Regions from separate parts of the Micromonospora sp. AKA38 genome, predicted to be linked through region 2. Evidence: riboswitches for the same ligand, from Rfam matches in the RefSeq annotation. Region 2 holds a riboswitch; the other holds the start of a gene.
What was found. A riboswitch is a leader RNA that binds a small molecule or an ion and turns the genes downstream of it on or off. The one in region 2 is predicted to bind S-adenosylmethionine.
Positions count from the first base shown of each region.

Region 1: linked by a shared signal. The riboswitch ahead of TPA0908_RS25285 (ABC transporter substrate-binding protein) and the one ahead of thrC (threonine synthase) in region 2 are both predicted to bind S-adenosylmethionine.

Region 1 covers NZ_BNEI01000005.1:1,867,292-1,873,692, reverse strand. Annotated here, with positions in the region: gene TPA0908_RS25305 (ABC transporter permease) at 1-682, shown strand, start outside; gene TPA0908_RS25300 (carbohydrate ABC transporter permease) at 679-1,599, shown strand; gene TPA0908_RS25295 (amino acid ABC transporter ATP-binding protein) at 1,600-2,343, opposite strand; gene TPA0908_RS25290 (amino acid ABC transporter permease) at 2,340-3,119, opposite strand; gene TPA0908_RS25285 (ABC transporter substrate-binding protein) at 3,150-4,013, opposite strand; SAM riboswitch class IV at 4,257-4,367, opposite strand; gene TPA0908_RS25280 (PadR family transcriptional regulator) at 4,486-5,049, shown strand; gene TPA0908_RS25275 (acyl-CoA dehydrogenase family protein) at 5,046-6,401, shown strand, end outside.
Region 2 covers NZ_BNEI01000003.1:1,507,774-1,514,174, reverse strand. Annotated here, with positions in the region: gene TPA0908_RS15630 (hypothetical protein) at 1-1,193, opposite strand, end outside; gene TPA0908_RS15625 (hypothetical protein) at 1,159-1,527, opposite strand; gene TPA0908_RS15620 (DoxX family protein) at 1,742-2,191, shown strand; gene TPA0908_RS15615 (hypothetical protein) at 2,258-2,497, opposite strand; gene TPA0908_RS15610 (hypothetical protein) at 2,494-3,036, opposite strand; gene TPA0908_RS15605 (winged helix-turn-helix domain-containing protein) at 3,244-3,483, shown strand; gene TPA0908_RS15600 (DUF4232 domain-containing protein) at 3,496-4,125, opposite strand; SAM riboswitch class I at 4,335-4,468, shown strand; gene thrC (threonine synthase) at 4,482-5,771, shown strand; gene TPA0908_RS15590 (GNAT family N-acetyltransferase) at 6,194-6,401, shown strand, end outside.

The DNA of each region.
Region 1 (6,401 bases), on a different contig from region 2:
CGCCATCACCGCGTTCCAGCTCGTGTTCTTCTTCCCGCTGCCGATCCTGCTCGCGGTGATGCTGCACAACCTGCTCTCCAGCCGGCTGCGCGGCCTCGTCCAGACCATCGTCTACCTGCCGCACTTCTTCAGCTGGGTGTTGGTGATCAGTTTCTTCGTCGCCATGCTCGGTGGCGCGGGGCTGCTGGCCCAGACCATGCGCGACGCCGGCATGCAGCCGTGGAACGTGATGACCAACCCGGACACGTTCATCGTCCTGGTCACCGCCGAGGCGGTCTGGAAGGACGTGGGCTGGGGCACCATCGTGTTCCTCGCCGCGCTGTCCACCATCGACCAGAGCCTCTACGAGGCCGCCGCGGCGGACGGCGCCGGCCGGTGGCGGCGGCTCTGGCACATCACGCTGCCCGGGCTGCGTCCGGTGATCGTGCTGCTGCTGATCCTGCGCCTCGGTGACGCGCTCTCGGTCGGCTTCGAACAGTTCCTGCTGCAACGCGACGCGGTCGGCCGGCAGGCCGCCGAGGTGCTCGACACCTTCGTCTACCACTTCTCCATCGCCACCGGAAACTACGGCTACGGCGCGGCGGCCGGCCTGTTCAAGGCCGTCGTCGGCCTGGTGCTGATCCTGGCCGCGAACCGGGTGGCGCACCTGCTCGGCGAACGAGGGATCTACTCGAAGTCATGACCGTGATCATCCGACGGCCGCCGCGCGCGCGGCCCCACCGCCCGGTGTGGGAGGAACCCCCCACCCGCGTCGGCCAGGCGCTCAAGGCCACCCTGCTCACCCTGCTGGTGCTCGGCGTCCTCTTCCCGCTCTGGGTGGTCCTGGTGACCAGCCTCTCGTCGCGCCGGACGATCGCCGACGCGGGCGGCCTGGTGGTGGTGCCGAAGGGCATCGACACCTCGGCGTACGCCACCATCTTCGCCGGCGGCGCGGTCACCCGGGCGCTGTGGATCAGCACGCTGGTCACCGTCTGCGGCACCGCGATCGCGCTGACCGTCACCGTGCTGGCCGCGTACGGGTTGTCCCGGCCGGGCACGGTGGGGCACCGCTGGCTGCTGGCGTACTTCCTGATCCCGTTCCTGGTCTACCCGCCGCTCGTGCCCCGCTACCTGGTGGTCACCGGGCTCGGGCTCAAGGACACCATCTGGGCGCTGGTGCTGCCGTCCGCGATCAGCGTGTTCAACCTGGTGGTGGTGCGCGGCTTCTTCCAGGGCATCCCGCAGGAGCTGCTGGACAGCGCGCGCATCGACGGCGCCAGCGACTTCCGGACGCTGGGCCGCATCGTGCTGCCGTTGTCCCGCGCGGTGATCGCCGTGGTCGGTCTCTTCTACGCGGTCAGCTACTGGAACGTGTGGTTCGACGCGCTGCTGTTCATCGACCGCAACGACATGTACCCGATCCAGCGGGTGTTGCAGAGCTACCTGCTGGCCGGGCAGGCGCCGCACACCTCCGGCGCGGCCAGCGGGGTGACCATGCCGCCGACCGAGGCGATCAAGATGGCGGTGGTGGTGCTGACCGTCGCGCCGATCGTCGCGGTCTACCCGTTCATCCAGCGGCACTTCATCAAGGGGGTGCTGATCGGCGCCGTCAAGGGCTGATCAGAGCACCTGGGACAGGAACCGCCGCAACCGGGGGTGTTCGGGGGCCTCGAACACGGCGGCCGGCGGCCCGGCCTCCAGCACCCTGCCGGCGTCCATGAACGCGACCGTGTCGGCGACGGTGCGGGCGAAGCCCATCTCGTGCGTGACCACCACCATGGTCATGCCGGCGGCGGCGAGGTCGGCCATCACCGCGAGCACGCCCTTGACCAGCTCCGGGTCCAGCGCCGAGGTGGCCTCGTCGAAGAGCATCACCTGCGGGCGCAGCGCGAGCGCGCGGGCGATGGCGACGCGTTGCTGCTGGCCGCCGGAGAGCTGCGCCGGCCGGGCGTCGGCCTTCGCGGCGAGCCCGACCAGGTCGAGTTGGGCGCGGGCCACCGCCTCCGCCTCGTCCCGGTCGAGCTTCTTCAGCTTCCGCAGCGCGAGCGTGACGTTGCGCAGCACGCTCAGGTGCGGGAAGAGGTTGAACTGCTGGAACACCATGCCGACGCGTTGCCGCAGCGCGTCCGGGTCGTCGCGCAGCACGCTGCGCCCGTCCAACAGCACGTCGCCCCGGTCCGGCTCGATCAGCCGGTTGATCGTGCGCAGCAGCGTGGACTTTCCGGAGCCGGACGGTCCGATCACGCAGGCGGTGCCGCCCCGGGCCACGTCCAGGTCCGCGCCGCGCAGCACCCGGTGCGCGCCGAACGCCAGGTGCACGTCGCGGACGGCGAGGCTGACCGAGGTGACGGTGCTGGTGCTCATCGCGGGTCCCTTCCGGTCGGGGTGACGCCGGCCGGCGTCAGGTCGGTGTCGGGCTCGGACGGCGGGGTGGCCGGGCGGCCCTGGCGCAGCCGCCGGTCCAGCCAGTTGACCGCGTGCGTCAGCGGCACGGTCAGCAGCAGGTAGCAGAGGCCGGCCAGCAGCAGCGCGGACTGGTTGCCGGTGTTCGCCGCGTAGTCCTGGCCGATCCGGAACAGCTCCCGCTGGCTGGCCAGCAGGCCGAGGAAGTAGACCAGGCTGGAGTCCTTGATCAACGCGATGAGCTGGTTGACCCAGGCGGGCAGCACCCGGCGTACGCCCTGCGGGATGATCACCAGTCGCATCGACTCGGCCCAGGAGAAGCCGAGCGCCCGGGCGCCCTCCAACTGGGCGGCCTCCACGCTCAGGATGCCGGCCCGGAAGATCTCGCCGAGGTAGGCGGCGGCGATGAGCGACAGCGCCAGCACGCCCAGCGGGTAGGGGTTCGGGCCCCAGACCTCCATGCCCAGCGGCGCCAGGCCGACGCCGATGAGCAGGATGGTGGCCGCGGCCGGCAGGCCGCGGAACACGTCGGTGTAGACCCGGGCCGGCCACCGCAACCAGCGGGTACGCGAGATGCCGGCGACCGCCAGCAGCATGCCCAGCACCGAGCCGAGCAGGGCGGCGGAGGCGGCCAGGATCAGCGTGTTCGGCAGCCCGACGGTCAGCATCTCGGGCAGCGCCTCGCGCATCGACCCCCAGTCGAAGAACGTCTCCCAGAGGGTGCTCAGTGGATCCATGTCCGCTCCGTCCGTCCCGCTCGTGCCCGGTTACCGGTTCGCAGAGGCCGCCGACGGCGACGGCACGGCGACCGATCCGCTGCCGGGGGTGAAGTCGGCCGGGATCGGCCGGCCCGGGTAGTACCGCGCCTGGAGGCGGCTCCAGGTGCCGTCGGCGATCACCTGGTCGAGGCCCTTGTCCAGCGCCTCGCGCAGCCTGTCGTTGCCCTTCGCCACCGCGTACGCCGTCGGCGCGGGGCTGAGCTGCTTCGCCGCGACCTTGATCTTGCCGGTGCTGTCGGCCGCGGACTTGTCGCCGATCTCGGCCGGGGCGATCCAGGCGTCGGCGGTGCCGGCCTTGAGCTGGTTGACCGCGCCGTTGTAGTCGGGCACCCGCACCGGGTTCAGCTTCTCCCTCGTGGCGAAGTCGTCCTGCACGGTGCCCTGGACCACCACCACGCGCTTGCCGGCGAGCTGGTCGAAGCCGGTGATCGCGGAGCCGGCCGGCACGTCCAGGCCGAAGTAGCCGAAGTCGTAGCCGTTGCCGAAGTCGACGGTCTTCTTCCGCGCCTCGGTGACCGTGATCGAGGAGCTGCCCACGTCGAACTTGCGTTTGTTGACCTGGGCGAGCAGCGCGGAGAAGTCGGTGCCGACGAACTCCACCCGCAGACCGACCTTCCCGGCGACGGCCCGCAGCAGGTCGTTGTCGAAGCCGGTGAACTCGCCGTCCTTGAGGAAGACGTTCGGCGGGGCGTCGGTGAGCGTGCCGGCCCGGATCACACCGGGTTGCAGCAGGCCGTACGGGTTGTCGGCCGCGTCGTCGGCCGACCCGCCGCAGGCGGTCAGCGCGGTGGCGGCGAGCACGGCGGCGGCGCCGAGCGCGGCCACGCGGGTCAGGGCGGTACGGATACGCACGATGTCTCTCCAGAGTGGACGGACACGCGGGACGCGTGCCGGTGCCGGCGCCGCCGGGCACGGCGAAGCCGGAAGGGTGGATCGGGAAAGGGTGGAGCGGTCGCTCAGCGCGCGTCGCGACAGCGGTCGCTGCACACCCGCATCAGGTCGACGTGGCGACGCGTGACCAGCATGAGGCGGGTCGGAACGAGGGGCGGTGCGAACATCGGGTCTCCCTGGCCGGTTGGTGCTGACCTGGGTGCCAGGCCACGCTTGCGCCGGCTGCGGCCGACGCCTGGTCCTCACCCGGAGCACCCCACCGTGGCGGAGGGTTGCCGGCCAGCGAGCCGGGGCTTGACGCTGGCGCTCATGACCTGCCGAAAGGCTAGCAGCACCGGTGCGCCGGTCGTCCAGCCGTTATGACCACCCTCACGGCCGTGCCTTACCGGGCGGGGTCTTGCTATGCAACAAAGTGCATAGCAAGATGACCGGCATGTCGCTGGAGCACGCCATCCTCGTCTCGCTGCTGGAGCAACCCGCCTCCGGCTACGAGCTGGCCCGTCGCTTCGACCGCTCGATCGGGCGCTTCTGGACCGCCACGCACCAGCAGATCTACCGGGTCCTCAAGCAGCTCGCCGAGGACGACCGGATCACCGGTGAGGAGATCGGTCAGGAGAGCCTGCCGGACAAGAAGCTCTGGTCGGTCACCCCGACCGGCCGGGCCGCGCTTGTCGGCTGGCTGCACGCCCCGGTGCGCCCGGAGGCGGTCCGGCACGAACTGGCGGTCAAGATCCGGGGCGCCGCGTTCGACGACGCGGCCGGGCGCGCGCTCCTGGTCGCCGAGGTCGAGCGCTATCGCGCCGACCACCAGACCGTCCTCGCCGGCTACCTGGCCGGCGAGCGCCGCGACTTCGGCTCCGCCGCACCCGACGCCCGGGCGGCGTTGCAGCACGTGGTGCTGCGCGGCGGCATCGCGTACGAGCGGATGGTGCTGGCCTGGCTGGACGACGTCCTGGCCACCCTCCGCGACCTCGACCCGGAAAGGCCCCCCGCGTGAGCGACCCGCTGCTGTTCCACCCGCACCACTACGACCCCGCCGACCTCGACGAGACCTCGCGGCGGCTGCTGCGCGCCACCATCGACTGGTTCGAGACCCGGGGCAAGCGCGCCCTGGTCGACAGCTACCACGCCCGCGAGTGGTATGGCGACTTCCTCGACTTCGCCGCCCGGGAACGCCTCTTCGCCACGTTCCTCACCCCGTCCGCCGACGGCGGCGACGACGCCGACAAGCGCTGGGACACCGCCCGCAACGCCGCGCTCAGCGAGATCCTCGGCTTCTACGGGCTCGGCTACTGGTACACCTGGCAGGTCACCGTGCTCGGCCTCGGGCCGGTGTGGCAGAGCGGCAACGCCGCCGCCCGGGCCCGCGCCGCCGAGCTGCTCGACCAGGGGCACGTGATGGCGTTCGGCCTCTCCGAGCGTCCGCACGGCGCCGACATCTACGCCACCGACATGCTGCTCACCCCCGACGGCGCGGGTGGGTTCCGGGCCACCGGCGGCAAGTACTACATCGGCAACGGCAACGTCGCCGGGCTGGTCTCGGTCTTCGGCCGGCGCGCCGACGTCGAGGGCCCCGAGGGGTACGTGTTCTTCGCCGCCGACAGCCGGCACCCGGCGTACCGGCTGGTCCGCAACGTGGTCGCCGCCCAGATGTACGTCTCCGAGTTCCGGCTGGAGGACTACCCGGTGCGCGCCGAGGACGTGCTGCACACCGGGCCGGCCGCGTTCGACGCCGCGCTGAACACGGTCAACGTCGGCAAGTTCAACCTCTGCACCGCGTCCGTCGGCATCTGCGAGCACGCCATGTACGAGGCGGTCAGCCACGCCCACGGCCGGGTGCTGTACGGCCGGCGGGTCACCGACTTCCCGCACGTGCGCCGCGAGCTGACCGACGCGTACGCCCGGCTGGTGGCGATGAAGCTGTTCAGCGACCGGGCGGTCGACTACTTCCGCTCGGCCGGCCCGGACGACCGCCGCTACCTGCTGTTTAACCCGATGACCAAGATGAAGGTCACCACCGAGGGCGAGAAGGTGATCGACCTGCTCTGGGACGTCATCGCCGCCAAGGGCTTCGAGGCCGACACCTACTTCGACAAGGCCGCCAAGGACATCCGCGGCCTGCCGAAGCTGGAGGGCACCGTCCACGTCAACCTGGCGCTGATCCTCAAGTTCATGCCCAACTACCTGTTCCGGCCCACCGAGCACCCGGCGGTGCCGACCCGGCGGGACGCGGCCGACGACACGTTCCTGTTCCGGCAGGGCCCGGCGCGCGGCCTCGGCGCGATCCGGTTCCACGACTGGCGCGCCGCCTACGACGCGCACGCCCACCTGCCCAACGTGGCCCGGTTC
Region 2 (6,401 bases):
GCCGCGGTCGCCTCGTGCGTGAACGCCTCGGCCAGTCGGTCGAAGACGTTGAGCCCCCGCTCCTCCGGGAGCACGCTGTGCCGCATCGCCCGCATGTGCCCCACCTCGAACGCGGTGAACTGCTCGTTCATCCGGGCGTGCATCGCCAGCAGGGCGGCGTGCATCTCGTCGACGGCCTCCGGGTCGGCGCCCCGCACGGGGCGACCGCCGGACGCCAGGTGCAGGGAGAGAAAGTTGATCATCGCGTTGAGGCGGACGCTGTGCGCCACGGCGTTGAACGCGTCGATCGCGTCCCGTCCGAGCCGGGCCCCGTAGCGGGCGACCATGACGCAACTGTTCATGAACTGCATCAGGCCGAACATCAGCAGGATCTCGCCGGCGAGCTGGTCGGCGCGGAACGCGTCGGGCGTGCCGTTCCGCTGGAGTACGCGGGCGGTGGCCGTGTACAGCACCTGCGCCGAGAACATGTCGGCGTCGAGTTCCTCCCGGAGCACCCCGTGGTCCAGCGAGTCACGCCGCGATCTGCGGCGACGCCACTCCCGGACGTCGCCGTCGAGGTCGCCGGCGAACAACTTGCGGGTCACCCCGTCGATGAGCCGGTCGAGGTGCTCCGTGGCGTCGGCCGGCTCCGGCCGCGCCGGCGGGTGGGTGACGGCGTGGACGTGGCCGAGTTCGTGCAGCAGCGGGTAGAACCACACGGCCATGTAGTGGTGGCCGATCGGCGTGCGTTCGAGATCCCTGAGCGTCACCGGCGCGTAGTAGGTCGTGCTGGCCGGCAGCGACTCCACCAGCAGGTGACAGGCCAGGCCCGGATCGCCGTACCGGAGGGCCAGCTCGGCGATGATGCGCAGGCTGACCTGCTCGGCCACCTCCGCCATCAGCTCGGGAGACAGGTGGCGGGCGGTCACGATCCCCCGCAGGTGCCCGATCATCTCCAGGTAGCGCGTGTTGAACAGCACGACCGACGGGTCCAGGCCCGGCAGGGAGAACATCTCCGGCACGTCGCCGTCGACCCAGTACACCGCGTACGGGTGGCCGATCACCTCGTCCACCACGTCCAGCACCACGTTCATCGGGCTGTGACCGTCGCGCTCGTGCCGCCACGTCCGGACGGCGGCTCCCACCTGCGACCGTACGACGTGGTCGAGGACGGTGTCGTCAAGCATCCGGTGGTCGGTCCGCCGCGTCGTCACCCGCCGGCAGCTCCGTCGCGGCCCGGAACTGGCGCAACAGCTCCTCGATTTCCGCCGGACCCGGGTTGTCGACGGCGAAGGTGCGCTCGGTCAGGTTCATCTCGACCCGCCCGACCCGGAACTCTCTGACCAGCTCCGCCAGGGCGCGCAGGATGTCCGGCGCCATCTTCAGCGCCACCCCGGCGACCACCATCCACGACGTGACGGCGGCCCCGTCGAGGTTGCGTCGCCCGGACGCCTGCGCCGCGACCCCACGCGCCGTCAGGGTGTCGACCAGCGGCTGTGCGGCCTCCTCGGCGCACACCGCCACCAGCGTGACCCGCTCCGATCCCACCGGTCACCTCCCGAAAGGTCCACTGGGGAGCAATGAGAACGCTAGTGCACCGCCGCCACACTCCGACCGGTCCGAGGTCTTCCTGTCGGCTACCCGACTTCCATATCATGGGAGCGTTCCCATGAGATTGTCCCGCCAGCAAGGAATTTATTACCTTCAATGTTTATGCCGGCCATCCTGGACGTCGTCCCACACCCGTCCCAGGAGGTTTCCCATGGTCCCGGCGCAGTTGAACGGTCCCGTGCTCTCCCTGTTCCGCATCGTCGTCGGCTTTCTCTTCCTGCTCCACGGCGCCGCGTCGATCTTCGGAATACTCGGCGGCAACCCGGCCACCGGCGGCGCGGTTCCCGTCGGCACCTGGCCCGGCTGGTGGGCCGCGCTGATCCAGCTCGTCTGCGGCGCGCTCGTGCTCGTCGGCCTGGCCACCCGGCCCGCCGCACTGCTCGCCTCCGGCTCGATGGCGTACGCGTACTTCGTGGTGCACCAGCCGCACGGCCTGCTGCCGATGAAGAACGGCGGCGAGCTGGCCGCGCTCTTCTGCTGGTCGTTCCTGCTGGTCGCGGTGCTCGGCCCGGGCACCTGGGCACTCGACGCGCTGATCTCCCGCCGCCGCGCCCCCGCCGACCCTGCGCCGGCGACCCGCCGCGCCTCCGTCCCGGCCTGACCCGCCGCGCGCCCGAAATCTTGGTACGGGAGCGCCCCTCCGGGGGCGGTTCCGTACCAAGATCTGTCAGCGGCAGCGGCCGGTATGGGCTGCCGGGAGGAGGCAGCGTCGGGAACGGGGGAGCGGGGCGTCGCACCAGACCCGGGTACGTACCGACTGCCGGTCCTCCTCGGACAGCGTGGTCTCGCCGAAGTCGATGGCGAGCACGTGACCGAGCGAGCGGCGCAGCGCCATGGACAGCGCGGCAGCCTCGTCCACGCTGGTCAGCGTGGTGGGCAGGTGGATGATCCAGTGCGGCTCGGTCACCGTGGTCGACTCCCGTCGGTCAACCCCTCGGTGTACGACGACAGCGCCGCAGCGGCCGACGTCAGGCTCTCCGCCATCAGGGCGAGACGTTCGGCGCCGTCCTGCCACTGCCGAACGGTCGTCCCGGTCACCGGGTCGTCGGCGCGGCCGGCGTCGGAGAGCTGCTGCCCGGCAGTGGTGATCCGGGCCGGGAGCCGCCCGATCCGATCGGCCGCCGCGCCCAACCGGTCCCGCACCTCGTCCAGCGCCTCGACCAGCCCGCCGATGGTGGCGGTCTCCCGGTGGCCGGCGGCGACGCGCAGCCGACGTACCCCGTCGCTGACCTGGAATTCCGCGTCCCCGGCCAGGTCGAGGGCGTCCTCGCCGCCGCGCCGGGCCAGCTTGATCGCCGGATGGGCGCAGCCCGCGCCGACGCGCTCCAGCAGCACGGTGGCGGCGGCCACCCCGAGGTACGCCTCCCGCAGCTCGCTGGTGACCTGCTCGACCGCCCAGATCGCGCTCGCGACGGGCACCTCCGAACTCGTCTCCGCATCCGTCACACCACGTCTCCTTCGCCTGGTGGGGGTGCCGGGACAGCGCGAATTCCGGCGGAGATCTGCGCCGCCCCGGCCTGGGGGATCAACCAGTGCCTAGCTGGACGCTCCCGTGAGGCAGCTTTATCGATAATGCTGGTAAAGTCAACGATGCGCTTGAGGTTTCTCCGGGCCTCGTGATCAGATGGGCATGCCTAGCTGGGAGTTGCCCGCATGTCCACACCGCGCCGATTCGAACCGCACTACCGCAGGATCATCGCCGACATCAGGCGGCGCATCGCCGATGGCGAGTGGCCACCCGGACACAAGCTGCCCTCCACCAAGGAGTTGGCTGACCTGTATGAGGTGGGCAGTCAGTCGACCGTGCGGCAGGCCATCACGATCCTGATCGAGACCGGAGAGTTGTACGGCCACCAGGGTCTGGGTGTGTTCGTGCCGGACGCTGCCGAATGACGGGCTGACCGGCTACAGCGGATTGTCCGGCGTCACGGCCGAGGAGGGCGGGGCGCTCGGCGTGACCGGTTCCGTGGTCGGGTCGGCGTCGCGGCGCTTCCAGGCGCTGACCCCGAGCCGGCCGGTGTTGCCGAGGTCGATCGTCCCGTCCATCGCCACCGCGTACGCCGGCCTGCCGGCCACCGGCGCGACGTCGAGCTGAGCGCCCTCGGTGGCCACCACGGTCGGATCGGTGACCGTGTTGCGCCAGAGCAGCGCGGCGCCGGCCCGTTCGCCGGGGCGCAGCACGAGCCGGGTGGGTGGGGCGTCGAAGCCGGAGGTGATCCCCGTCGCGCCCGGGATGATCCTGACCTTGACCGGGTCCCCGTCGGCGTCCCGCAGGCTGACCGCCGGGTAGCCGCGCAGCGCGTACGGCTGGGTTCCGCAGTTGACCAGGTCCAGGCCCATGGCCCGCAACCCCATCGCGGCGCTCACGCCCAGCTCGGTGATCCGGATGCCCTCCGGGGGGCAGGCCGCCGAGGGGGACGGCGTGACCTCGTCCGGCGGCTCGGGCAGCGGGTCGACCGGCGCCGGCTTCGCGGTGCAGGCCGCCAGCAGCACGACTCCGGCGAGCCCTCCGACAAGGCCGGACGAACGTCGCATCCAGCGATCATGCCACCCGTGCGCCCGCCCTGCGGCCCGCCGCCCCGGCGATCATGAGGTTGACGGCGGACACCGTCCGATTTGTCGCCGTCAACCTCATGATCGACCGAGGTCAGGGGCGGGAGGCGGGGTCGGTGGGGCGGCCCACTGCGTGGGACCCGGGGTGGCGGGGCCGTTGGCGGCGCATAGACTCGACGGCACAACTGCATACCTCATCCAGAGGGGCTGAGGGATACGGCCCGACGACGCCCCGGCAACCACCCGCACGCTCGACGCCGAGCGCCCTGCGGGCAGGTGCCAATTCCGTCCCCGCCGCACCCGGCGATGCGGGGAAAGATGAGAGGAATTTCCTCGACATGACGTCGACGCTCTCCGCCGTCCCTGGCATCGACACCTCCCGCAGCCCGGCCCGCGCCCTGGTCTGTCGCGCCTGTTCCGCGCGCTACCCGCTGGCCGCCCAGCACGCCTGCTACGAGTGTTTCGGCCCGCTGGAGGTCGACTACGACACCGCCGCCCTGGCCGCCGTCACCCGGGAGCAGATCGAGGCCGGCCCGAACAGCATCTGGCGGTACGCCGCCCTGCTCCCGGCCGGTCAGGACCCGGCCACCCGGGTCACCCTCGACCCGGGGCTGACCCCGCTGGTCGCCGCCGGCCACCTCGCCGCCGAGCTGGGCATCACCGCGCCGCTGTGGGTGAAGGACGACAGTGCCAACCCCACCCACTCGTTCAAGGACCGGGTGGTGTCGGTGGCGCTGACCGCCGCCCGGGCGCTCGGCTTCACCCGCTACGCCTGCGCGTCCACCGGCAACCTGGCCAACTCGGTCGCCGCGCACGCGGCCCGTGCCGGGGTGCCGTCGGTGGTCTTCATCCCCAGCGACCTGGAGCAGGGCAAGGTGGTCACCACCGCCGTCTACGGCGGTGACCTGGTCGCCATCGACGGCTCGTACGACGACGTGAACCGGCTCTGCGGCGAGCTGGTGGAGACCGACGAGTTCGAGGACACCGCGTTCGTCAACGTGAACGTGCGGCCCTTCTACGCCGAGGGCTCCAAGACGCTCGGCTACGAGGTGGCCGAGCAGCTCGGCTGGCGTATCCCGGCCCAGGTGGTGATCCCGATGGCCAGTGGCGAGCTGCTCACCAAGATCGACAAGGCGTTCGCCGAGCTGGTGGAGATCGGCCTGGTCGAGGCGCCGGCCGGCGGCTGGAAGGTGTTCGGCGCGCAGTCCGCCGGCTGCAACCCGATCGCCACCGCGCTGCACGACGACCGCGACACCATCGTCCCGGTCAAGCCGACCGGCATCGCCAAGTCGCTCAACATCGGCGACCCGGCCGCCGGCGTCTACGCGCTGGAGGCGGTCCGCCGCACCGGCGGCTGGATGGAGTACGCCGACGACGACGAGATCCGCGCCGGGATCACGCTGCTGGCGCGTACCACCGGCGTGTTCGCCGAGACGGCGGGCGGCGTGACGGTGGCGGTGCTGCGCAAGCTGGTGGAGTCGGGCCGGCTGGACCCGACCGCGGAGACGGTGATCTTCAACACCGGCGAGGGCCTCAAGACGCTTGACGCGGTGGCCGCCGCCTCCGGCCCCACGCACCGCATCAAGCCCAGCCTCCGCGCCGCCCGCGACGCCGGCCTCCTGGGCTGACCCCCGCCCCACCACCCCGCCCCACCCCACCCCCGCCCCGCGAGGTTGATCAAGGAGTTTGCGTCGGCCTGGAGTGCTGCCCCCGACGCAAACTCCTTGGTCAACTCGCGAGTCGGGCGGGCGGAGGGCCGGCGGAGGGCCGGCGGGGTGGGTGGGGGTGGGCTCGCCCGGGAGAGGGATCGCGGGCGACCAGCGGTGACGGGGGATGTGCGGCGCGTGTCGGAAAACTGTCACCGCAGGACTTGACGGCAGGAACCGGACGGCGCAAGATGCTCGGTGCGGGAGGGCATTCGCCGGAGACTTTTCAAAGTTTTGCGACCCAACGCCGGAGGCGTTGTGCGAACGTCCCTCCCGACCAACGTAGGACAGGGCCAGCGGAAAACCGCTGGCCCTGTCGCTTTTTCCCGGGCAGGCTCGCCGCCATGGGCCTGACCGTCACCCCGCTGGACGCGGCCGACCTGCCGACGCTCGACGCGGCGTACCGGATCGCGGAAGCGGCCGGCGCCGTCGACGAGCCGGACCTGCCGCCGACCTGCCGACGGCGGTTCGAGGCGCTGCTCCGGCACCCGATGCCCGGCATCGACGGGCGGTGGCTCGTCGCCCGCCTCGACGGCGAGCCGGTCGGCTGGC